DNA from 3 places in the Novosphingobium resinovorum genome. Region 3 is predicted to be linked to each of the others. Evidence: riboswitches for the same ligand, from Rfam matches in the RefSeq annotation. Region 3 holds a riboswitch; each other region holds the start of a gene.
The links. A riboswitch is a leader RNA that binds a small molecule or an ion and turns the genes downstream of it on or off. The one in region 3 is predicted to bind cobalamin.
Positions count from the first base shown of each region.

Region 1 (7,463 bases), 460 kb from region 3:
TGTCGCACTGGTGTTCATGCTGCTCGGCGTGCTGCAACTGGCTGCCAGCCTCGTGTTCTACCAGTCGATCGACCGGCAGACGCTGAACGAGGACCACGCCCGCCGCATTGGCGAACTGCTCGTCGTCAGCGACCGCATCCACTCCGCCGATCCGCGCCTGACCGCGCCGACCATGAGCACGCGCCACCTCGCCGCCGCCGTCGGCAATGCGCCCAGCGTGGCGACCGCCACGACCGACGAATCCCTTATCCGCATCGAGCGGCGCATCATCGAGTGGGAGCCTTCGCTCGGTGGGCGCTCGCTGCGGCTGGCCATGCAGGGACCGCCGGGAGGCAAGTGCGATCTCGTCGGCGCGATCCGGCTGACGGACGGGCACTGGCTCAACTTCCGCTCGCGCGATATCAACGCGATGTGGCCGGTAGCACTGCGGGCGACGGTGCTGACGCTTGCGACGACGGTGGCCTTTCTCGCCATCGGCCTCGCCGCGCTGCACGTGCTGACCCGCCCGCTGCGCCGCATGAGCGATGCCGCCGACGCCATCGGTCGGGGCCGGCAAGTGGTCATCGCCGAGGGTGGCACCCCGGACTTGCGCCAGCTCGCACACTCCATGAACCTCATGCAGGAGCGCATCGCGCGGCTGCTGCAGGATCAGGCCAGGTCGTTCGAGGCGATCAGCCACGACTTGCGCACGCCGCTCTCGCGCCAGAAGGTCGCGGCGGAACTCATCGACGATGCCGAACTGGGCGGGGTGATCCTTGCAAGCGTGGACGAGATGGAGGCCCTGCTCGCCTCGCTGCAGCGCTTCCTGCGCGCGCAGCATCTCGACGCCGAGCCCGAGACGCTGGACCTCACCGAAGTGGTTGCGCACGTGCTGCATCCTTACGGGACGCGCGCCCGCTTCGACGCCTCCGTCCCCACCCTCGCCCGGACCTTCCGCGAGCCGGTGGAACTGGCGCTGGCGGCGCTGGTGGAGAACGCCATCCAGTTCGGCGGCGAGGCTCAGGTCGCGGTGATCCGCCACGAAGGGCACTGGCGCATCGAGATCGCCGATTCCGGGCCGGGCATCCCTTCCGCCTATTTCGAGGCGATCCTCGACCCGTTCTTCCGCCTCGACGCGGCGCGGGCGCGGGACACCAAGGGCTTCGGCCTCGGCATCCCGACCGCGCACCGGCTGATGGCGCGCTTCGACGGCCAGCTCTCCTTCGCCGCCGCGCCCGAAGGCGGCCTGATCGCGCGCCTGGACGTGCCCCAGCCGCCGATGGGTTGACGAAGATCGTCGTCCCGGACTTGATCCGGGACCGCTGGCGGTCTTTAGATGCGACCTTGCTGGTCTGCGCTCATCGAAAGGTGGACTGTTCAAGGCCAGCGGTCCCGGATCAAGTCCGGGACGACGAGAGAATATGGAGAGCGACCTGTGAACTGGTGGACCATCGACGAAACCCATGACCCTGCGCGCAAAAGCTGGGTCGAAAGCGCCGACGGCCACCGCGATTTCCCGGTCCAGAACCTGGCCTTCGGTGTGTTCTCGATGGCTGAAACGCCGGGAACTCGGATCGGCGTGGCAATCGGCGACCGGATCCTCGACCTCGGCGCGCTGGCGGCGGCACGACTCATCCCGCTGAACCTCACAGAAATCTGCAGCGACGCCAGCATGGCCCGCCTGCTGGCCATTCCCGCGCAAGACCGCCGCGCCCTGCGCCATGCCCTCTCCGACCTGCTCTGCGACGAAGCCAGGCGGCCGGTCATCGAGCCCATGCTGCACCCGGTCGAAGCCTGCATGCTGCACCTGCCCACGCGCATCGGCGACTACACCGACTTCTATGTCGGTATCCATCACGCCAACAACATCGGCCGCCAGTTCCGCCCGGACAACCCGCTGCTGCCCAACTACAAGCACGTGCCGATCGGCTATCACGGCCGCGCGTCCTCGATCCGTCCCTCGGGCGTACCGGTCGTGCGACCCACCGGCCAGCGCAAGCCGCCCGAGGCCGATGCGCCGATCTTCGCGCCGACTGCAAGGCTCGACTACGAACTGGAGATGGGCGTCTGGATCGGCAGCGGCAACGACCTCGGCGAGCCCGTGCCGATCACCGATGCTGCGCAGCATATCGCCGGTTTTTGCCTGCTCAACGACTGGTCCGCGCGCGATGTGCAGGGGTGGGAATACCAGCCGCTCGGCCCGTTCCTGTCGAAGAACTTCCACTCGACGATTTCGCCATGGGTCGTCACGCCCGAAGCCCTCGCGCCCTTCCGCGCGGCCCAGCCGCCCCGACCGGAAGGCGACCCGCAGCCCCTGCCCTATCTGTCTGACGCGGATGATCAGGCCCACGGCGCGCTGGGCGTCATGCTGCAGGTCCACCTGACCACGCAGGCCATGCGCAAGGCCGGGCTTCCGCCCCATCGCCTCAGCCACGGCCCGGCGACCAACATGTACTGGACGGTGAACCAGATGGTCGCGCACCATGCATCCAACGGCTGCAACCTGACGCCCGGCGACCTGCTCGGCACCGGCACGATTTCCGCTCCCGAGCGAGAGGGTTTCGGCAGCCTCATGGAATTGTCGCAGGGCGGCAAGTCGCCCCTCACCTTGGCCAGTGGCGAGACCCGCACGTTCCTGGAGGACGGCGACGAAATCTCCATCACCGCCACCGCCGCCGCTGACGGCTTCGTTTCCATCGGTTTCGGAGAATGCCGCGCCCGCATCCTTCCGGCACGCTGAAACCAACACTTGCGCCCACCCCTGCCTCCCGGTATCCGCCGGGAACAAGATCGCGCCGGTGCCCCGCAAGGGGCTTAAAAGGGAAGGCGGTGGGAACGGTTCGCCGTTCGAATCCGCAGCTGTCCCTGCAACTGTAAGCGGCGAGCGCGATGCACATCGCCTGTCCCCAGCGGGACGGGCAGCCACTGAGGCCGGACGCTGCGACATGCGAGGCTTCGGGAAGGCCGTGCATCAAGCTGTGACCCGCGAGCCAGGAGACCTGCCGGCGTCTGGTCGCTCTTGCCTTGGTCCAGGGGATGGCCGCGGCACGGTTCACCGTCTGAGCGACGACACGCATGCGGCCCGGGGCCGCGGCGGAGCAGGTCGCCGGGCGTCTTCGCGCCTGTCCGTCGCCCCTGCCCCGCGCCGGCGCGAAAGCGCCGGTACGCCCCGCCGCGAGAAGTCGCCGGCGCGGGAGTGAGACCCTTGAGCAAAGTACCCACCACCGTCATCACCGGCTTCCTCGGCGCGGGCAAGACCACGCTGATCCGCCACCTTTTGCAGAACGCCAAGGGCCGCCGCCTCGCCCTCGTCATCAACGAGTTCGGCGACGTCGGCGTCGACAGCGAACTGGTCAAGGGCTGCAATGACGAGGCCTGCCCCGAGGACGATATCCTTGAACTCGCCAACGGCTGTATCTGCTGCACCGTGGCCGACGACTTCCTGCCGACGATGCAGAAGCTGCTCGACCGCGAGACCCCGCCCGACCACATCATCATCGAGACGTCGGGCCTCGCGCTGCCCAAGCCACTGGTCAAGGCCTTCCAGTGGCCGGACATCCGCACCCGCGCGACAGTGGACGGCGTGATCGCCCTGATCGACGCCGATGCCGTCGCCGCCGGTCGCTTCGCTACGGACGAAGAGGCACTTGCCGCCGCCCGCGCCGCCGATCCCAACCTCGACCACGACAGCCCGCTCGAGGAACTGTTCGAGGAACAGTTGGGCTGCGCCGACATGGTGGTGCTCAACAAGACCGACCTCGTCGATGCGGCCGTGCTGGCCGAAGTCGAGAAGACCGTCGCCGCCGAGACGCGCCCCGGCGTCAAGATCGTGCGCGCGGACCACGGCGCGGTCGACATCGCCGCGCTGCTCGGCATCGTCGCGGCGGCCGAGGACGACCTCGACAGCCGCAAGTCGCATATCGACGGCCTCGACGACGATCACGACCATGACGACTTCGACACCTTCATCCTGAACGGCGGCGAAGTGGCCGATATCGACGCGCTGCTGGTAGGCCTGAAGGAACAGATCGCCGCGCACGACGTGCTGCGCGTGAAGGGCATGGTCGCGCTGGCGGGCAAGCCCAGCCGCCTCGTCCTGCAGGGCGTCGGCCCGCGCATCCAGCACTTCTTCGACCGCGCCTGGAAGGCCGAAGAGCCCCGCCGCACGCAGTTGGTGGTGATCGGCCAGAAGGGGCTGGACCGCGCGGCCATCGAAGCCGCGCTGGCGGGTGTGCTAGGTTCGGTCCCGGCGTAAGCACAACCATGTACCCCAACCTTCGTCATTGCGAGCGTAGCGCGGCAATCCAGAGCCGCGCAAACCGCCCTGGATTGCTTCGCTGCGCTCGCAATGACGAGCGGTGGGGAGGCGAACCGGCGTTGAACGAAGATCTGCGGCTTCCCCCCCTCCTCCGTCATTGCGAACCCGCGCAGCGGGTGAAGCAATCCAGGGCGGTTCGCACTGCCGTCAGCCCGGCGAGCGCCGCCTGATGCACCTGCTTTCCGCCACCCCGGGCACGATCTCCAACGGCGAGGAGGCGATCGACCTCGACCAGCCGCCGGGCGACGTCGTCATCCTGACGGTGGCGGACAGCGAACTCGCCTGCTTCGCCAAAGCGGCGGCAGGGCTGCCGGAGGGCGCGCCGAGCGTCCGCCTCGCCAACCTGCTGCAGTTGCGGCACCCGTATTCGGTCGACCTTTACGTCGAGAAGGTGATCGCCCACGCAAAATTCGTCTGCGTGGTGCTGCTCGGCGGCAAGAGCTACTGGCCCTACGGCATCGACGAAATCGCGCTGATCGCCCGCGAGAAGGGCATCGCCTTCGCCGCCATCGCCGACGGGCGTGAGGATGATCCGACGCTGACGGTCGCCTCCACCCTCCCCGCCGAGACGGTCGAGCACCTCCGCGACTACCTGCGGCAGGGCGGCAGCGCCAATGCCCTGTCGTTCCTGCGCACCGCCGCAAGGCTGATCGGCGCGGACTGCGGCCAGCCGGACGATCCGGTGCCGGTGGCCGACGCCGGGCTCTACCTGCAAGGCGTGGATCGGCCGAGCTTGGCCGACTTGCGCGCATCATGGCGCCCCGACGCCCCTGTCGTGCTGCTGGTATTCTACCGCGCGCTGATGATCGCGGGCACGCTCGACGCCGTGGACGCGATGGTCGCCGCATTGCAAATGCGCGGGTTCAACGTCGCCGCCGTCCATGTCCGCGCGCTGCGAGAGCCTTTCGCCATCGACTGGCTCGGCGGCCTGATGGCCGAGATCGCGCCCGACGTGATCGTCAATGCCACCAGCTTCGCCTCCTCGTCCTCGGGCGAGCCGCGCGTCGGCGGGGTTCTCGAACGCGCCGACTGCCCGATCCTGCAGGTCGCTTTCGCGGGTGTCGAGGAAGCGGACTGGCAGGCCGCCGCACGCGGCCTCGGCCCGCGCGATCTGGCGATGAACGTGGCGCTTCCCGAACTCGACGGCCGCCTGTTCACCCGCGCCGTCGCCTTCAAGGCCGCCGAACGCTTCGACGAAGTGACGAAGTGCGGCATCGTCGTCCCCCGCGTCGCGCCCGATCGCGTGGCCTTCGTAGCAGACCTCGCCGCCAACTGGGCGAGCCTGCGCCGTACCGTGCCCGCGCAGCGCAAGGTGGCGCTGGTGCTCGCCAACTATCCCAACCGCGACGGGCGGATCGGCAATGGCGTCGGCCTCGACACGCCCGCCAGCGCGGCCTCGATCCTCTCCAGCCTTCGTGCCGCCGGATACGATACCGGCGGCGCGCCCGAGGACGGGCAGGCGCTGATGCGGCTGATGACCGGCGGGGTGACCAACGACCTCACATCACTGGATCGACCCGGCGAGATTTCGCTGCCGCTGGCCGACTACGAAGCCGCCTTCGCCGGAGTGCCCGAAAGCGCACGCAAGAAGATGCTGGAGCGCTGGGGTGCGCCCTCTGCCGATCCCTTCGTGAAGGACGGCGCGTTCCGGCTGGCAGTCCACCGCTTCGGCAATGTCTGCGTCGCCGTGCAACCGGCGCGGGGGTACAACATCGACGCCAAGGAAACCTACCACGACCCGGCGCTGCCGCCGCCGCACGCCTACCTCGCCTTCCACGTCTGGCTGGGGCGGCGGTTCGGCGCGCAAGCGCTGGTGCATGTGGGCAAGCACGGCAATCTCGAATGGCTGCCCGGCAAGGCGATCTCGCTCTCGGCCGAGTGCTTCCCCGAGATCTGCGCCGGGCCGCTGCCGCAGCTCTACCCCTTCATCGTCAACGACCCCGGCGAGGGCACGCAGGCCAAGCGCCGCATCGGCGCGGTGATCGTCGACCACCTGCCCCCGCCCCTCACCCGCGCCGAAAGCTACGGGCCGCTCAAGCACCTCGAAGCGCTGGTGGACGAATACTACCTCGCCGCCGGGATGGACCCGCGCCGTCTGGAGCGGCTGCGGCGCGACATCATCGACCTGGCCCGCTCGCAGGGGCTGGACAAGGACGCCGGAGCCGAGGGTGACGGCGACGATGCGCTGTCGGCGATCGACAACTATCTGTGTGAACTCAAGGAACTGCAGATCCGCGACGGGCTGCATGTCTTCGGGCAATCGCCGGAGGGCCGCTTGCGGCGTGACCTGTTGGTGGCGCTGGCGAGAACGCCGCGCGGGTATGACGGGCCGGGGCAAGCCTCGCTGCTGCGGGCGATGGCCGAGGATTTCGCGCTGGGGTTCGACCCGCTCGACTGCCGCATGGCGGACCGCTGGGATGGCCCGAGGCCGGAGGCGCTGGCGGCGGTATCGGACGAGCCCTGGCGCACGCTGGGTGATACAGTCGAGCGGCTGGAACTGCTGGCGGCGGAATGGGTATCCCGTCGTCCCGGACTTGATCCGGGACCGCTGGCCGTGAACAGCCTACTCATCGGCGCGCCCGGCAAGGTCCCGCCCCAAGTTTTGCCAGCGGTCCCGGATCAAGTCCGGGACGACGACCTGCCGCGCACCGCCGCCGTCCTCCACGCCATCGCCGCCGACCTCGCCCCGCGCGTGGACGCCTGCGGCCCCGCTGAAAGCGCCGCCCTGCTCGCAGGGCTCGACGGCCGCTTCGTCCTGCCCGGACCCTCTGGCGCCCCCACGCGCGGCCGCCCGGACGTGCTGCCCACCGGGCGCAACTTCTACTCGGTCGATACCCGCGCGGTGCCCACCGCCGTCGCCTGGGATCTCGGCCAGCGCTCCGCAGAGTTGCTGGTGGAGGACTACCTCCAGCGCGAGGGCGAATACCCAAGGGCCATCGCGCTCTCCGCATGGGGCACCGCCAACATGCGCACCGGCGGCGACGACATCGCGCAGGCCCTCGCGCTGATGGGCGTGCGCCCGCGCTGGGAGTGGACCTCGGGCCGCGTCACCGGGTTCGAGATGATGACGCTCGCCGAACTGGGCCGCCCGCGCGTGGACGTGACCTTGCGCGTCTCGGGCTTCTTTCGCGACGCCTTTCCCGAGCAGATGGACCTCATCGACAGC
Region 1 covers NZ_CP017075.1:1,484,836-1,492,298, forward strand. The annotation lists gene BES08_RS06805 (sensor histidine kinase) at 1-1,267, shown strand, start outside; gene fahA (fumarylacetoacetase) at 1,415-2,719, shown strand; cobalamin riboswitch at 2,759-3,000, shown strand; gene cobW (cobalamin biosynthesis protein CobW) at 3,185-4,234, shown strand; gene cobN (cobaltochelatase subunit CobN) at 4,467-7,463, shown strand, end outside.
Region 1: linked by a shared signal. The riboswitch ahead of cobW (cobalamin biosynthesis protein CobW) and the one ahead of BES08_RS09035 (TonB-dependent receptor plug domain-containing protein) in region 3 are both predicted to bind cobalamin.

Region 2 (7,463 bases), on a different replicon from region 3:
CAGCTTCGCGATGATGCGCGGCGGGCATCTGGACATCTGCGTGCTCGGCGCTTTCCAGGTTTCCGTGCACGGCGACCTCGCCAACTGGCACACCGGCGAGCCCGATGCGATCCCGGCGGTCGGCGGGGCGATGGACCTTGCCATCGGCGCCAAGCAAACCTTTGTGATGATGGAACTTCTGACCAAGCAGGGCGAGAGCAAGCTGGTCGAGAACTGCACCTACCCCCTGACCGGACTCGGCTGCGTGTCGCGGGTCTACACCGACCTTGCGGTGTTCGACCTCGGCCCTTCCGGCGCGAGCGTGGTGGAGATGGTCGAGGGCCTCGAAATCGAGGAACTGCGCCGGATCACCGGCCTCGATCTGGCCTTCGCCAAAGATGCCGAGCCCGTCTGAGCAGGCGGCACCCAACGATACCATAACGGCACCTAACATACCCCCAAGGGGGGCAAAGGACTATCCCGACATGACCGAAGCCTTCATCTGCGACGCCGTACGCACGCCCATCGGTCGCTACGGCGGCGGCCTCTCGAAAGTGCGCGCCGACGACCTCGGCGCCGTGCCGATGCGCGCGCTGATCGCGCGCAATCCCTCGCTCGACCCGGCCGCGATCGAAGAGGTCTTCTACGGCTGCGCCAACCAGTCGGGCGAAGACAACCGCAACGTCGCGCGCATGAGCCTGCTGCTGGCGGGCCTGCCGCACACCGTCCCCGGCGTCACCCTCAACCGCCTGTGCGCTTCGGGCCTCGAAGCGGTCGGCACTGCGGCGCGGGCGATCCGTAACGACGAGATGGCGCTCGCCATCGCGGGCGGCGTCGAGAACATGACGCGCGCGCCCTTCGTCATGGGCAAGTCCGACGGTGCCTTCGGCCGCGCGCAGAAGCTGGAAGACACGACGATGGGCTGGCGCTTCGTCAACCCGGCGCTCGATGCGCTCTACGGCACCGAGACGATGCCGCGCACCGGCGAAAACGTTGCCGAGGACTTCGGCATCAGCCGCGCCGACCAGGACGCCTTCGCCCTGCGCAGCCAGCAGCGCGCCGCCGCGGCGCAGGCGAGCGGCTTCTTCGCGGAGGAAATCGTCCCCGTCACCGTGCCGGGGAAGAAGCGCGGCGAGACGCTGGAGGTGTCGATCGACGAACATCCCCGCGCCGACACCACGATCGAGACGCTGGCCAAGCTGAAGCCCTTGTTTGGTCCCGAAGGCACCGTCACGGCAGGCAATGCGTCCGGCATCAACGACGGCGCGGCGGCGATGTTCGTCGCCAGCGAGGCGGCGGCCAGGGCACATGGGCTGACGCCGCGCGCGCGTATCCTCGGCATGGCGTCCGTCGGCGTCGAGCCGCGCGTCATGGGGATCGGCCCCCTGCCCGCGACGCTTAAGCTGATGGAGCGGCTTGGCCTGACCATCGGCGACTTCGACGCGATCGAGTTGAACGAGGCCTTCGCCAGCCAGGGCCTTGCAGTCATGCGCGGGCTTGGCCTGCCCGACGATGCGCCGCACGTGAACCCCAACGGCGGCGCCATCGCACTGGGTCATCCGCTGGGCATGTCGGGCGCGCGCATCGCCATGAGCCTCGTGCACCAGCTGGAGAAGACCGGCGGCAGGCGCGGCCTCGCAACGCTGTGCATCGGTGTCGGCATGGGACTGGCGCTGGCGGTCGAGAGGGTCTGACGCCGCTCGGCCGGCCCGCCCGCGTATCCTCGATGATCGCCCGGGCGGCCTGCCTGTCCCTTGACCGATGTGGACAGGCGATGCAGCCATAGCCGCAGAGGCGGATCGCTTACGCCGGACGCCTCCGATCACCGCACGCTGCCGGCGGTGCGAAGGACCTGCCGATGCCGCTGATCGCCGATGCCGAGTTTTCGAAGCTCAACATTCCGCTGCTGCGCCATTTCCCGGAACTGGTGCAATCCCTCGGCGGCGATGTCGGCGAACTGCTGCCACTGGTCGGAATGGCAGCAAAGGACTTTCGCGACGACGCTGCGGAGCTGACTTATCCGCAGGCGATCCGGTTACTGGCGCTTGCCGCAGATCGCCTGAACTGTCCCGATTTCGGAATGCGGCTGGCGTTGCGGCAACGCGGCGGCGCGATTTTCGGGCCGCTGGGCAATACCATGCGCAATTCGAAGACATTCGGAGACGCCCTGCGCTTCGCCAGTGCCCATACGAACGCTCACAGCCGCGCCGCGCGTGTGTGGCTGCGACCCGAGCCTGAAGAGGGCACCATCTTTGCCGGGCACGAACTGCTTCTCGAAACCAGCCGCGACCGTATTCAGGCCATCGAACAGATTCTGCTGGTCGGCCATCTCGAGGCGATGGAGATGACCGGCGACTATGCCCGCGCGCGCAGTATCCATTTTCGGCATGAACCCGTGTCGCGACCGGCCGAATATCGCCGCTACTTCGGCTGCGACGTGCACTTCGGCGAGCCCGCAGACGGGATCACGTTCTCCGACCGGGACCTTGCCACCCCGGTGCTCACCCAGAACGCGCAGGTCCGCAGCGATCTGGTCGCCTACATCGAGAGGACTTTCCCGAAGCAGCGTCCACCCGTGGACGCCGAAGTGCGCGGGCTGATCCTGCGCAAGCTGACCCGGGACGACTGCGGCAGTGCCGAAATCGCCCGCACCCTCGCCATTCATCACCGGACCCTGCGTCGGCGACTGAAGCAGGAGGGCACCAGCTTCCAGGCGGTCAAGGACGATGTCCGCCGCGATCTGGCGCTGTACTACCTGCAGCAGACCGGTATCGATTTCCGCGGCATTTCCGAGAAGCTGGGGTTCGCGGAACAGGCAGTATTCTCCCGCAGCTGCAGGCGCTGGTTCGGCCAGTCGCCCACGCAGTTGCGCAGCCTACGCGCATCCGTCTCCAACATATCACCGTCATTACCGTGAAGTGGGAACCCATCTCCTGACGGCGCCTGTTGCACGATCGTCAGATGGGTCCCCGCCTTCGCGGGGATGACGAAGCAGGGTCAGGTGACGATGCCTTCACCCGTATCGATCACGCCCGCACCGCGATCTCGTACTGCTCGATATAGTCGCGAAAGTGCTCGCGGACGCCTTCGCGGCTGAGGCCGAATTCGGCCAGGTCATATTCGTGCTTGCCGTGCTTGCCCTTGGGGTTTGCAGCCAGGTAGGCTTCCATGGCTGCGCGGGCTTGCGGCGTGAAAGGCTCGTCGAACCTTTCGTAGATGCCCTGCGCCGTGGCGAGCGGGTCGCGCACCAGATCGCGATACTGCACGTCGAAGATCGCATCGTGCCCGTGCTTCGCACGAAAGGCGTTCGACCGCGCGATCATCAGGTCGAACGTCTCCAACAGATTCTCTCCGATGGCCCGAAGATCGACCTGATCGCTGTACATCCGCCGCACTTCCTTGACGAGGCTGCAGGCCGAGCCCAGCACTTCGACCGGATCGCGGTGCGTCATGACCAGTTGCGCGTCAGGAAACTCGGCCGTCAGGGCATCGAGGAACAACGGGTGCCAGGGGTTCTTGAGCGTCCAGCGCCCCGGGGCATTGGCCTGAAGCAGCTGCAGCAGCCGCTTTTCGTAGCGGAAGGCGGGCGCGTAGTCGGCCTCGTCCAGGAACCAGCGGTGGTAGCCCGGAATGTCCGCCTGGGAATCGTAGAGCTGCGCGCAGAACGACGGCGCCATGGCGAACTGGCACTCGGTCGGGCTGTCGGCCTCCTCGTAATGGATCGCGGCGATCTGCGGCGCGTACTTCAGCCCCTGCAGCGTTCGCGTCTGGCAGGCATCGTGACGGGGACCGGCGTGAAGTTCCTGCACCAGCGGCGGCGGCACCGAATCGAACGCTTCCCAGCGCAGGAACGCGCGGCGCGCCGGGTCGGCTTCCAGCAGGTTGATCGCCAGCGTGGTGCCGGTACGCGGAAGGCCGAAGACAAACAGCGGCTTCTCGACCGGGCGCTCCAGAAGTTCGGGGTGGCGCGCCAGCCAGTCCTCCACGCGCATCCGGTTCGCCATCGCGGCCACCAGTGCATCGACCGATCGCGCCATGCCCGCTTCGGTGAATCTGGCTTCGTCCTCGTAGGACTTCAGCAACACGCCAAGCCCTTCGAGGATCGCGGGATCGCCGAAGTCGCTCAATCCGGTCCGTTCGCTTGCCGCTGCGACGATGTCCTGCGCCTGCATGTCTTCTCCCTCATCCCGTGCCGCGTCATCGCGCGGCGTTCGGAGGGGATCATGAAGACATGGGGCACACTTTAGAAGCTACCCGCCGATCACCTTGGCGATATCGGGCGATCAGACCGAAAGGATCAGGGAATCGTCGCTGCGCGGGGGCGTACCGTCGTAGGAGGGCAGAGGCTCGAAGTGCTCGTTCAGCAGTTCCATCGACGAGAGGCCCGCCAGCTTGAACTGGCCGAGACCCGGCTCCTCGTCGCTGCGGCGTGCCTTCGCGGGGTTCATGGCACTGACGACAAGATCGCCGTGCCTTTCGAACAGCATGTGCGGGGCAAGCGTGATCGTGTTGCCGTTGTAACGCGCCGTCACGAACTTTCGCGTGGCTATGGCTTCCATCAGGGTGAGTCGTGGATCAGTCATCGGCACCGCAAATTGCACGGGTTGCCCAAAATGAAAAGCAAGGTTGCAACCGAAAACTCGCAGGACGGGCTTTCGGAAGGCCCCACGCGAACGGCTTGCAAATCGTGCGCGCAGCGAATAATCCCCCGCCCGTCCCTCCGAAAAGGGGGACACGATCGCGTTGGTGCCTTCCGAAAGGGGCTTAAAAGGGAACGCGGTGAGAGGGGCTACCCCTCGAAGCCGAGGCTGTCCCTGCAACTGTAAGCGGTGAGCGCGATGCATATCGCGGCAGGCCAATGTGCCCTGCCGCAGCCACTGGGCCGGACGCTAACTCCTGCGAGGCCTGGGAAGGCCGTGCATCGCGTGACGACCCGTAAGCCAGGAGACCTGCCAGCGTCCGGTCGCTCTTGCCTTGGTCCAGGGGATGGCCGCGGCACGGTGTACTCCGTCTGAGCGACGAACTTGCGGCCAGGCCGCAACGGTGGGTTTCGCCGGTCGCTCGTTCGCGCCCGGATTCCGCCGCTGCACCCGTGCGGGGGGACACCCCTCTCGCGGGAACCTGTCCGTTCGACTGGGAAACGCAACGGGGGTTACAACATGAATACGAGATCGCTTCTTTCCGGCCTGATCGCTTCGGGCGCGTCATTCTGCATGCTTGGCATGTCCGCGACTTCGGCGCAGGCGCAGGAAGCCGCCGAGACGGCGCCGGAGAATGCCAATAACACGGATGCGGGCAATATCGTCGTCACCGCGCGCAAGGCGGGTGTCCTGCAACTCGGCCAGCAGGCCGACGCCTCCAGCCGCCTCGGCCTCACGCCGATGCAGACGCCGGCCAGCGTCGACGTCATCACCAGGGAGATGATCCGCAGCCTGGGCGACCGCACCGTGGTTGCCGCAGCCGCGCGCGCGCCGGGGCTCATCAACAACAGCTCGGCCTTCGGTTACTCGCTGAGTTCGCGCGGGTTCACCGGCTACACCTCGGTGATGCAGCTCTACGACGGGATGCGCGTCTACACGACGACCACGCAGACCTTCCCCGCCGACCCGTGGATGGCCGAGCGGATCGAGGTCCTGCGCGGTGCGGCCTCGGTCCTCTATGGAGAGGGCGGCATCGGCGGCGCGATCAACGTCGTGCGCAAGAAGCCCAATACCGAGCAGTTCGAAGGCGAGGTCCGTCTCAGCGGCGGTTCATTCGATACTTATGCGGCGGCGGGCGGGATCGGCGGGCCGATCGGAGACAGGCTCTCGTACCGCGTCGATCTCAGCTACAACCGTTCGGACGGGTGGATGGAGCGCGGGCAATCGCGCAGTCTTGCGCTTTCGGCGGCGCTGCGCTGGCAGGCGCGCGACGACCTCGTGCTGACGCTGACGCACGACCGCGCCGACCTCGACCCGACGATCTGGTACGGCACTCCGCTGCGAGACGGCAAACTGGTGCGCGAAATCCGCAAGAAGAACTACAACATCGCCGACCGCTCGCTGCGTTTCGACGATGCCTGGACCCAGGCCAAGGCCGAATGGACACCGGCCGAGGGGGTGACGATCACCAACGTCGCCTACTACCTCACCGGCTTCAAGCACTGGCGCAATGCCGAGGGCTATGCCTGGTCCGGCGACCAGATCCGCCGCTCGAGCTATCTGGAGATTGTCTACAAGACGAAACAGTGGGGCGACCGCTTCAACGCGGTGTTCGATCATACGCTGCTTGGCATGGACCACCGCCTGAGCCTGGGCGGCGAGTACAACACCGGCTCGCTGCTGCGCACCGACAGTTCGCCCAACAGCCGCTTCGACCTCGTCGATCCTTACGACTATACGCCGGGCACGTTCCTCGACGGCACATTCGGCACCCGCTACAAGTACAAGACCGATGTGCAGCAATGGGCGCTGTTCGGCGAAAGCCGGCTCTCGCTGTCCGACCGGCTCTCGCTGGTGACGGGGCTGCGCTACGATCGCCCGAAGACCGAGCGGCACGATGCCCTCGATCCGGCGGCGGACTACACCGCCCGCTATCCGAGCACCAGCTGGCGCACGGGGCTGGTCTACAACCCCAGCGACACGATCTCGCTCTATGCGCAGTATTCGGCGGCGGCGGACCCGGTGACGGCGTTCCTCACGGCGACGCTGGCGCAGACCACCTTCGACGTTTCCACCGGGCGCCAGTGGGAGGCCGGGGTCAAGGCGACCTTCCTGGACGGACGCGGCGAGTTCACGCTGTCAGGCTATCGCATCGTCAAGAAGAAGATCCTGACCCGATCCGCCAACGATCCCACCGTGTCGGTGCAGGTCGGACAGCAATCTTCCTACGGCGTCGAGGCCTCGTTCGGACTGGCGGTGACGAAGGACTTCAGCGTGCTCGCCAACGGCACGATCCTGAACGCGCGGTACGACGACTTCGACGAACTGGTCGGCACCGCGCTGGTCAGCCGGGACGGCAACATGCCCATCGGCGTCGCGGAAAAGGCGGCCAACCTGTGGCTGTCATGGCGGCCGGTGCAGCCGCTGCATCTGGACGCGGGCCTGCGGTATGTCGGCAAGCGATACTCCGACGCCGCCAATACCCGGCGCATCCCGGCCTATACGCTGGTCGATGCTTCGGCCCGCTACGACCTTGCCGAGAAGACGAGCGTGACGCTCAACTTGCGCAACGTCTTCGACAGGATCTACGTCCAGAACAGCTACTCCACCTCGCAGTGGGTCCTGGGTGAGCCGCGCAGCGTCGCGGTCACCTTCGAGCAGCGGTTCTGACCGTGGCGGGGAGGCCGAAACCAGGGCGAGAGCCGAACTGGCGCGCCATCGCCGCGCGCGTGTTGGCGGCCACCGTCGGCGCCTACGCGCTGTGCTACGCGTGGATCGGCGCAGCCGTACGCGTGCTGCCGATGGACGGCGTTGACGCCAACATCCTCGCCACCTGCCTTGCCT
Region 2 covers NZ_CP017076.1:1,632,310-1,639,772, reverse strand. The annotation lists gene BES08_RS24515 (3-oxoacid CoA-transferase subunit B) at 1-394, shown strand, start outside; gene pcaF (3-oxoadipyl-CoA thiolase) at 465-1,673, shown strand; gene BES08_RS24505 (AraC family transcriptional regulator) at 1,838-2,896, shown strand; gene BES08_RS24500 (sulfotransferase family protein) at 3,006-4,151, opposite strand; gene BES08_RS24495 (hypothetical protein) at 4,263-4,562, opposite strand; cobalamin riboswitch at 4,709-4,950, shown strand; gene BES08_RS24490 (TonB-dependent receptor) at 5,139-7,289, shown strand; gene BES08_RS24485 (hypothetical protein) at 7,292-7,463, shown strand, end outside.
Region 2: linked by a shared signal. The riboswitch ahead of BES08_RS24490 (TonB-dependent receptor) and the one ahead of BES08_RS09035 (TonB-dependent receptor plug domain-containing protein) in region 3 are both predicted to bind cobalamin.

Region 3 (7,463 bases):
CGACGTACTTCTTGCCGAGGAACTTCTCGTACTGCTCGCCGCGCACGACGGCCGCGAGGATCGCCTTCTTGCCTTCCGGCGTGAACTCGATTTCCTTGTTCGCGCCTTCCATCCGGTCCTGGAGGAAGCGGCGCTCCTCCGTGTCCGAGATGTGCATGTATTCGAGGCCGACCTTGCCGCAGTAGTTGGCACGCAGGATCTGCACGATCTCGCGCACGGTCGTCCACTCGAGGCCGAGCGCGCCGCCGACGTAGACCTTGCGGTCTTGCGCGGCGCCCGCGAAGCCGTGGTATTCCGGCGTCAGGTCGGCAGGCAGCTTGCGCTGGTTGAGGCCGAGCGGGTCGAGGTCCGCCGCGAGGTGACCGCGCACGCGATAGGTGCGGATCAGCATCATCGCGCGGATTGCATCGGCCGCCGCTTCGTCTATGCGGGACTGGTCGATCGGGGCGCCGCCTTTCGCGGCCGCCTTCTTGATCTCGGCCTTCAGGACGGTGGGATCAAGTCCCTGCGTCCAGTCGTCCTCGGCATCGCCGCCGACGAGGGGCCAGTTGCCGCGCTGCCAGCTGGGACCGGCCTGAACTTCGTCCAGTGCCGCGTCCGGGGTGAAATCGAAACTCTCGTCGCCCATAGGAATCACCTATCGCCACGCCCGGACAGGGTTGTCCGACGTTTTCAGTTTGGCGGGCTGACGGATTTTTCCGGGGAGGGAGGGCCGCTAGTCCGCTAGGTACTCACGCCGGGACCGGATGCCCCTTGCGCGTCATGGTAAGCGCTCCGGGGCGGCGCGGTTTCCGAAGAAAACGCCGCCCCGTTGCACCTATAGTGTCAGGCGAAAGCCTTGATGGCTTCCACCAGCGTCTCGCCGAGCAGCGAGGGGCTGGCCGAAACCTTGATGCCGGCTTCTTCCATCGCCGCGATCTTTTCCTCGGCGCCGCCCTGGCCGCCCGAGACGATCGCACCGGCGTGGCCCATGCGGCGGCCCGGAGGGGCCGTACGACCGGCGATGAAGCCCGCCATCGGCTTGCGACGGCCGCGCTTGGCTTCGTCCTTGAGGAACTGCGCGGCTTCTTCTTCGGCCGAGCCGCCGATTTCGCCGATCATGATGATCGACTTGGTGGCTTCGTCAGCGAGGAAGAGTTCGAGCATGTCGATGAAGTTGGTGCCGTTGACCGGGTCGCCGCCAATGCCGACAGCCGTGGTCTGGCCGAGGCCTGCCGCAGTGGTCTGGAACACGGCTTCATAGGTCAGCGTACCCGAGCGCGAGACGACGCCGACCGAACCCTGCGAGAAGATGCTGCCGGGCATGATGCCGATCTTGCACTCGTTGGGGGTCAGGACGCCGGGGCAGTTCGGGCCGATCAGGCGCGACTTCGAGCCGGTGAGGGCGCGCTTCACGGGCACCATGTCGAGAACGGGGATGCCCTCGGTGATGCAGATGATCAGTTCGATCTCGGCGTCGATCGCCTCGAGGATCGCGTCGGCGGCGCCGAACGGCGGCACGTAGACGCACGAGGCGTTGGCGCCGGTGGCAGCCTTGGCTTCGTGGACCGAGTTGTACTGGGGCAGACCGATGTGGGTCTGGCCGCCCTTGCCGGGGGTCACGCCCGCGACCATCTGCGTGCCGTAGTCGAGCGCAGCCTGGGTGTGGAAGCTGCCGGTCGCGCCGGTCATGCCCTGGGTGATGACCTTGGTGTTCTTGTTAACGAGGATCGACATCGGTTTTCCTGTTCCTGATCGTGGAAGCAGCCGGATTGGGCCGGGGAGGTTCCAAGAAACTATTTTGCCCCCGCGCTACCCATCATTGTGAGAGTATCAACAATGAGGGGCAGTCGCGGGGGCGGTATTCAAAAAACTCAGGCGAGGGTGCCGTCGATGCCCTTGCAGGCGACCAGCAGTTCCTTGACCGCGTCGACCGAGACCTGGAGGTTGCCCTTGGCTTCCTCGTCCAGTTCGATCTCGACGACTTCCTCGACGCCGTTCGCGCCGATGATTGCGGGCACGCCGACGTAGAGGCCGTCAACGCCGTACTGGCCATCGACATAGGCCGCGACGGGCAGGATGCGCTTCTGGTCGCCCAGGTAGGCTTCGGCCATGGCGATGCCCGAGGCGGCCGGTGCGTAGAACGCCGAGCCGGTCTTCAGCAGGCCGACGATCTCGCCGCCGCCCGAACGGGTGCGCTGCACGATCGCGTCGATCTTTTCCTGCGTGGTGCGGCCCATCTTGATGAGGTCCGGAACCGGGATGCCATTGACGGTCGAGTACTGCACGACCGGGACCATGGTGTCGCCGTGGCCGCCGAGCACGAAGGTGTTCACGTCGCGGATCGAGACGCCGAATTCCCAGGCCAGGAAGGTCGAGAAGCGGGCCGAGTCCAGAACGCCGGCCATGCCGACGACCTTGTTGTGCGGCAGACCCGAGAATTCGCGCAGCGCCCAGACCATCGCGTCGAGCGGGTTGGTGATGCAGATGACGAAAGCGTCGGGTGCGTTGGCGGCGATGCCTTCGCCGACCGACTTCATCACCTTGAGGTTGATGCCGAGCAGGTCGTCGCGGCTCATGCCGGGCTTGCGGGCGACACCGGCGGTGACGATGATGACGTCGGCGCCGGCAATGTCGGCATAGTCGTTGGTGCCGGTGATCTTGGCGTCGAAGCCTTCGACCGGACCACACTGCGAGAGATCGAGAGCCTTGCCCTGCGGGAGACCTTCAGCGACGTCGAACAGGACGATGTCGCCCAGTTCCTTCTGCGCCGCGAGGTGCGCCAGCGTACCGCCGATGTTGCCGGCGCCGATAAGGGCAATCTTCTTACGAGCCATGATCCGTTCGTGTCCTTCCCGAGGGCGGGATTTCTCGGACTTCAAGGCGGCCTGCGCTAATCCCGCAAATGGCAGGTGCCGGTGTTTGCGAGGGCGGCCCTACGCCCCTTGGAAGACCATTGCAACCGGCAAAGGGGTCTTTGCATCAGCTTTTATCTGATAATAGTTCGCAATTGCAATAAAGGGGGTGAAATGGCGGAAAGTCGCCTGTTTGTTCACCTGTCGGCAATGTTGCGAAAGGGTTTAGCGGCGCTGGGGATGGTATCGAACGGGGATATGGCGAGCGCAAGTCGCTTTGGGTGCGACTCGTCGAAACTCTCATCCTCCCTGTCGCGAAGCGATGGGGAGGGGGACCGCCGACGTAGTCGGTGGTGGAGGGGGATTGCAACCCACCCCTCCGTCAGTCGCTTCGCGACTGCCGCCTCCCCATCGCTTCGCGACAGGGAGGATTAGGCGTTCAACTCGCGAGGCGCTTGGCCAGAGCGGCGGCCATGCGGCGGTCGAGGTGGCGGCATATGCTCAGCCAGCGGGCGCGTGCGGCGGTGTCGCCGCGTTCATGGGCGGCCTCGGCCTCGACGCGGGCCTGTTCGGCGGCGGAGAGGCCGTGGCGTGCGAAATGCATGAGGGCTTCGGCAATGCCGGCGTCGATCTCGGCGGCAGGCTTGCTCTCGATGGAGCGCAGGCTAGGGCGCGGGAGAAGGGGGCCGTTGTCGTTGACCGCGCCCAGCGGCGCGCCGGTGCAGAGCACTCCGGCAATGGCCGGCATCGTCCCGTTCATGGCGGCGGCGAAGCGGATGGTCATGGGCGGATAGTCTCTCTTCTTGGTGGGTGTCGACGGATCAACCCTCTACCCCGGCAGCGATGAACCCATCATGCAGGGACGTGGTTTCTCAAGTCTTGACGATACCACCTAGGGACATTCCCCGGGTGCCTCCGTTGCAATCGATTATCTTCAATTTGCGGGCTGGGTGATCCAGCGGCCGGAGTTTGCGTACTCGGCCTTGATGCCCTGCGAACCCGGCAGATTCCGGGCGGTATAGAGCGAATCCCCGCCGCGCTGCTGCACTTCGCTGGAATAGGCGGGGCTGGGCTGGATGGGCATGGTCGGGCTGGTTGCCTGCGCGACCGGCTCTGCCTTCACGGGCTGGGCCGTGCCGAATGCGCGCTGGACGGCGAGCGGGTCGAGCGCCGCTGCTGCAGCGGCGGCATCGGCGCTGTCGTCATGGCGATGCGGAGCGGCCATCGGCTCGCCGCCGAGGTAGGCGAAGCGGAACGTCGCCGCGCTGCCCGCCGCGCCGCGCAGCGCGTAGAAGCGGTGCGCGCCGATGGTGGAAAGGTACTGCAGGCTCGGCGCCCAGTAGGGGTGCACCTGGACAGTATGATAATGCGTGGCGAGGCCGATCGGCGTGTAGACGTAGCCTGCCAGCGCCTGGCGCGCGACGTTTTCGGCGCGGTCCCAGAACATGCGCTGCGGGCGACGGGCGAGCGAGCCGTCGCAGGTGAACGAGAACTGGCAGCCTGTCGAACGTTCCGACCCCTCGTAGACGACGCCGCAGACGGTCTTGGGATAAGCCGGGTGGGCCATGCGGTTGAGCACGACCTGCGCCACCGCGCGCTGGCCCGCATCGGGCTCGCTCGCGGCTTCGTAGTAGATCGCGGCAGTCATGCACTGCAGCGCGCGGGTGCGGTCGACGCCGGAGTTGTCGATGTAGATCGGCCGCGCGGTAGCCAGCGGGCCGGAGACGCTGTCGTCGGCGTCGGAGCGGATGCCTTCGCCGACCTGAAGCGGGGCCTTCTCGGCTTCGAGGTAATAGAAGGCCGAACCGGGGAAGCTGGCGCCTGCCTGCTCGAACGGCATGGGCAGTGCTTCGGCGCCTTGCGAGGCGGCGTCGGCGATGGCGAAGCTGTCCCAGCCTTCCGGCGCGGCGAAGGCGGGAAGGGCGACGGCGGCGAGCGCGGTCACGGCGAAAGTCCAGCGGCGGCGCAGGACGACCGGGCGGTGGCCGACACCGCGGGCGCGGCGCGGATAGCGGCCGACGAAATCGCGCGGGCGTTCGAACGGAGCGCCTTGCGAATCCATCACCGGCGCCGGGGCGGCGTCTGGTCCGGGAATGGAAGGGGCAGGGCTCACTCGGTTCCTTTCGGCCGCAATTCGGCAGCACCGGCCTAGCCTGTGCCCGGTGCGCGCGCATCCGGGCATTCCGGGCCGTCCCGTTGCGGTACAGCCACGCTCTGTACGCTTAAGGGCTTAAGATTTGGCTGCGCCTCGTCGTCCCGGACTTGATCCGGGACCGCTGGCCGTGAACGGCCGCCCTTGCGGCGTGGCGCCTTGCCCATGGCTCGCGCCTAAAGACCGCCACCGGCCCCGGATCGAGTCCGGGACGACGAATGCTTGCCAACCCCTGTATGCCGCACTATCCGCGCGGTTACGTCATGGGTTGCCCGCAAGGGCCTAAGAGGGAAGCCGGGTGCGAATACCGGCGCTGCCCCCGCAACTGTGACCGGGGAGGCCGCCTCCACCATGCCACTGGCCCGTATGAGGGCCGGGAAGGCGGATGGCGCGACTGACGATCCGGGAGCCAGGAGACCTGCCCGAGACGGTCGTTCCGCAGCCGGACGGGGTTCTTCCGGGTGCAGCGAGTGTGACGCGCCATGAGGAAGGCGCGCATGCCTCCGCCGTGAACGGCACAAGCACGTTCAAAGGTTCGGAGGACATATGAAGTATCTGTTTTTGCTCGGCACCGCGCTTGCCGTGAGCACCCCCGCGATGGCGCAGGACGCGGTTGCGATCGGCGAGCAAATGGCGGCGGGCGACCGTGCGATGGCGCGCACCGACATCACCGTCACCGCGACCCGTGAGCCGACGCCGATCACCCAGGTCGGCCAGTCCGTCAGCGTCGTCACCCGCGACCAGATCGAGCGCACGCAAGCGACCACCGCCACTGACGTGCTTGCCCGCATCCCCGGCATCTCGACCGTGCAGTCGGGCGGTTTCGGCCAGCCCGCGAGCGTCTTCGTGCGCGGCGCCGAGAACGCGCAGTCGCTGGTGCTGATCGACGGTGTGCGCATCAACGATCCCGGCGACGTCGGCGGCGGCTTCGACTTCGGCGCGCTGCCGATCGGCCAGTTCGACCGTGTCGAGGTCGTGCGCGGTTCCTCGGGCGTGCTGTGGGGCAGCCGCGCGGTGGGCGGCGTCATCAACTTCATCACCGCCCGCCCGACCGAGCAGTGGACCGCGCGCGGCCAAGCCGAGTATGGCTGGCGCGACCGCAAGCAGGCGAGTGTCTCGGCGGCGGGTCTCGTCGGCCCGGTCGGGCTGACGCTGGGCGGCAACTGGCTCAAGGGCGACGGCTTCTCGGCCTTCAACGAGCGCCGCGGCGCCACCGAGAAGGACGGCTTCGAGAGCAAGAGCGCCAATGCCCGCGCCTCGATCGAGTTCGCGCCGGGCCTCTCGGCCGATGCGGGCGGGTTCTACACCAAGGCGAACTACGACTACGACAACACCGGTGCCGATGCCCTCAACGTCGGGATGAAGCGCGATACGCTGGGCTATGCGAACCTGCGCTATGCGGGCCTCGACGGAAGGCTGAACGCGCGCGTCGGCTATGGCATCAACGACACGCGCCGCATCTCCGATGACGCGGTGTTCGGCCCCTACACCACCAACGGCCGCACCGAGCGCTTCGAGGGCCAGGTCAGCTTCGCACCCATAGAGGAGGCCAGCGTGCTGGTCGGCGGCGAGACCGAGAAGCAGAAGTTCGACGACAATTACGGCTCGAAGGATTCGACCACCATCGACAGCTTGTTCGGCAACCTGACGCTGCGTCCGTTCGCCGGCCTGACGCTGAACGGCGGCCTGCGCTACGACGACAACTCGGACTTCGGCGACCGCACGACCTTCGCCGCCAACGGCGCCTGGGTGATCGGCGGCGGTGACAGCGCCCCGGTCCTGCGGGCCAGCTACGGCGAGGGCTTCAAGGCGCCGTCGCTCTACCAGCTCTACACCAACGCGGGCTTCCGCGCGCTCGATCCCGAAACGTCGAAGAGCTGGGATGTGGGGCTGGAGCAGCCTTTCGCCGAAGGGACCGGCCGCTTCACGGTGACCTACTTCGATCGCAAGACGAAGAACCTGATCGACTACGACCTTGCGAACTTCAATTACTACAATGTCGGCCGGTCGCGGGCGCAGGGTGTGGAACTGGGGATGCAGGTGACCGACTGGCAGGGCTTCGACGTGAACCTCGCCTATACCTACCTCGACGCCGTCAACGAGGACACCGGCGCGCAGCTCGCGCGTCGTCCGAAGAGCAACCTCTACGCCAGCATCGACAAGGCGTGGGCGGTCGGCCTGAAGCTGGGCGCGGACCTGCGCGTCGGCGGCGGGCGCTACGACGATACCGCGAACGCGCAGTACGTCGGCGGCAACGTAGTCGTGGGCCTGCGCGGCGCCTTCGCGGTGACGCACAATGTCGAGGTCTATGGCCGCGTCGAGAACCTGTTCGACGAGCATTACGAAGTGGTGCGCACGTACGGCACGCCGGGGCGCTCGGCCTATGCCGGCATCCGCGTGAAGATGTGAGCGAAAGGGCGGTTCCCGGCAGGCGTCGTCCCGGACTTGTTCCGGGACCGCTGGCCGTGGACCGCCCT
Region 3 covers NZ_CP017075.1:1,945,844-1,953,306, reverse strand. The annotation lists gene BES08_RS09060 (2-oxoglutarate dehydrogenase E1 component) at 1-628, opposite strand, end outside; gene sucD (succinate--CoA ligase subunit alpha) at 826-1,716, opposite strand; gene mdh (malate dehydrogenase) at 1,854-2,816, opposite strand; gene BES08_RS09045 (hypothetical protein) at 3,274-3,618, opposite strand; gene BES08_RS09040 (cell wall hydrolase) at 3,769-4,947, opposite strand; cobalamin riboswitch at 5,235-5,426, shown strand; gene BES08_RS09035 (TonB-dependent receptor plug domain-containing protein) at 5,533-7,395, shown strand.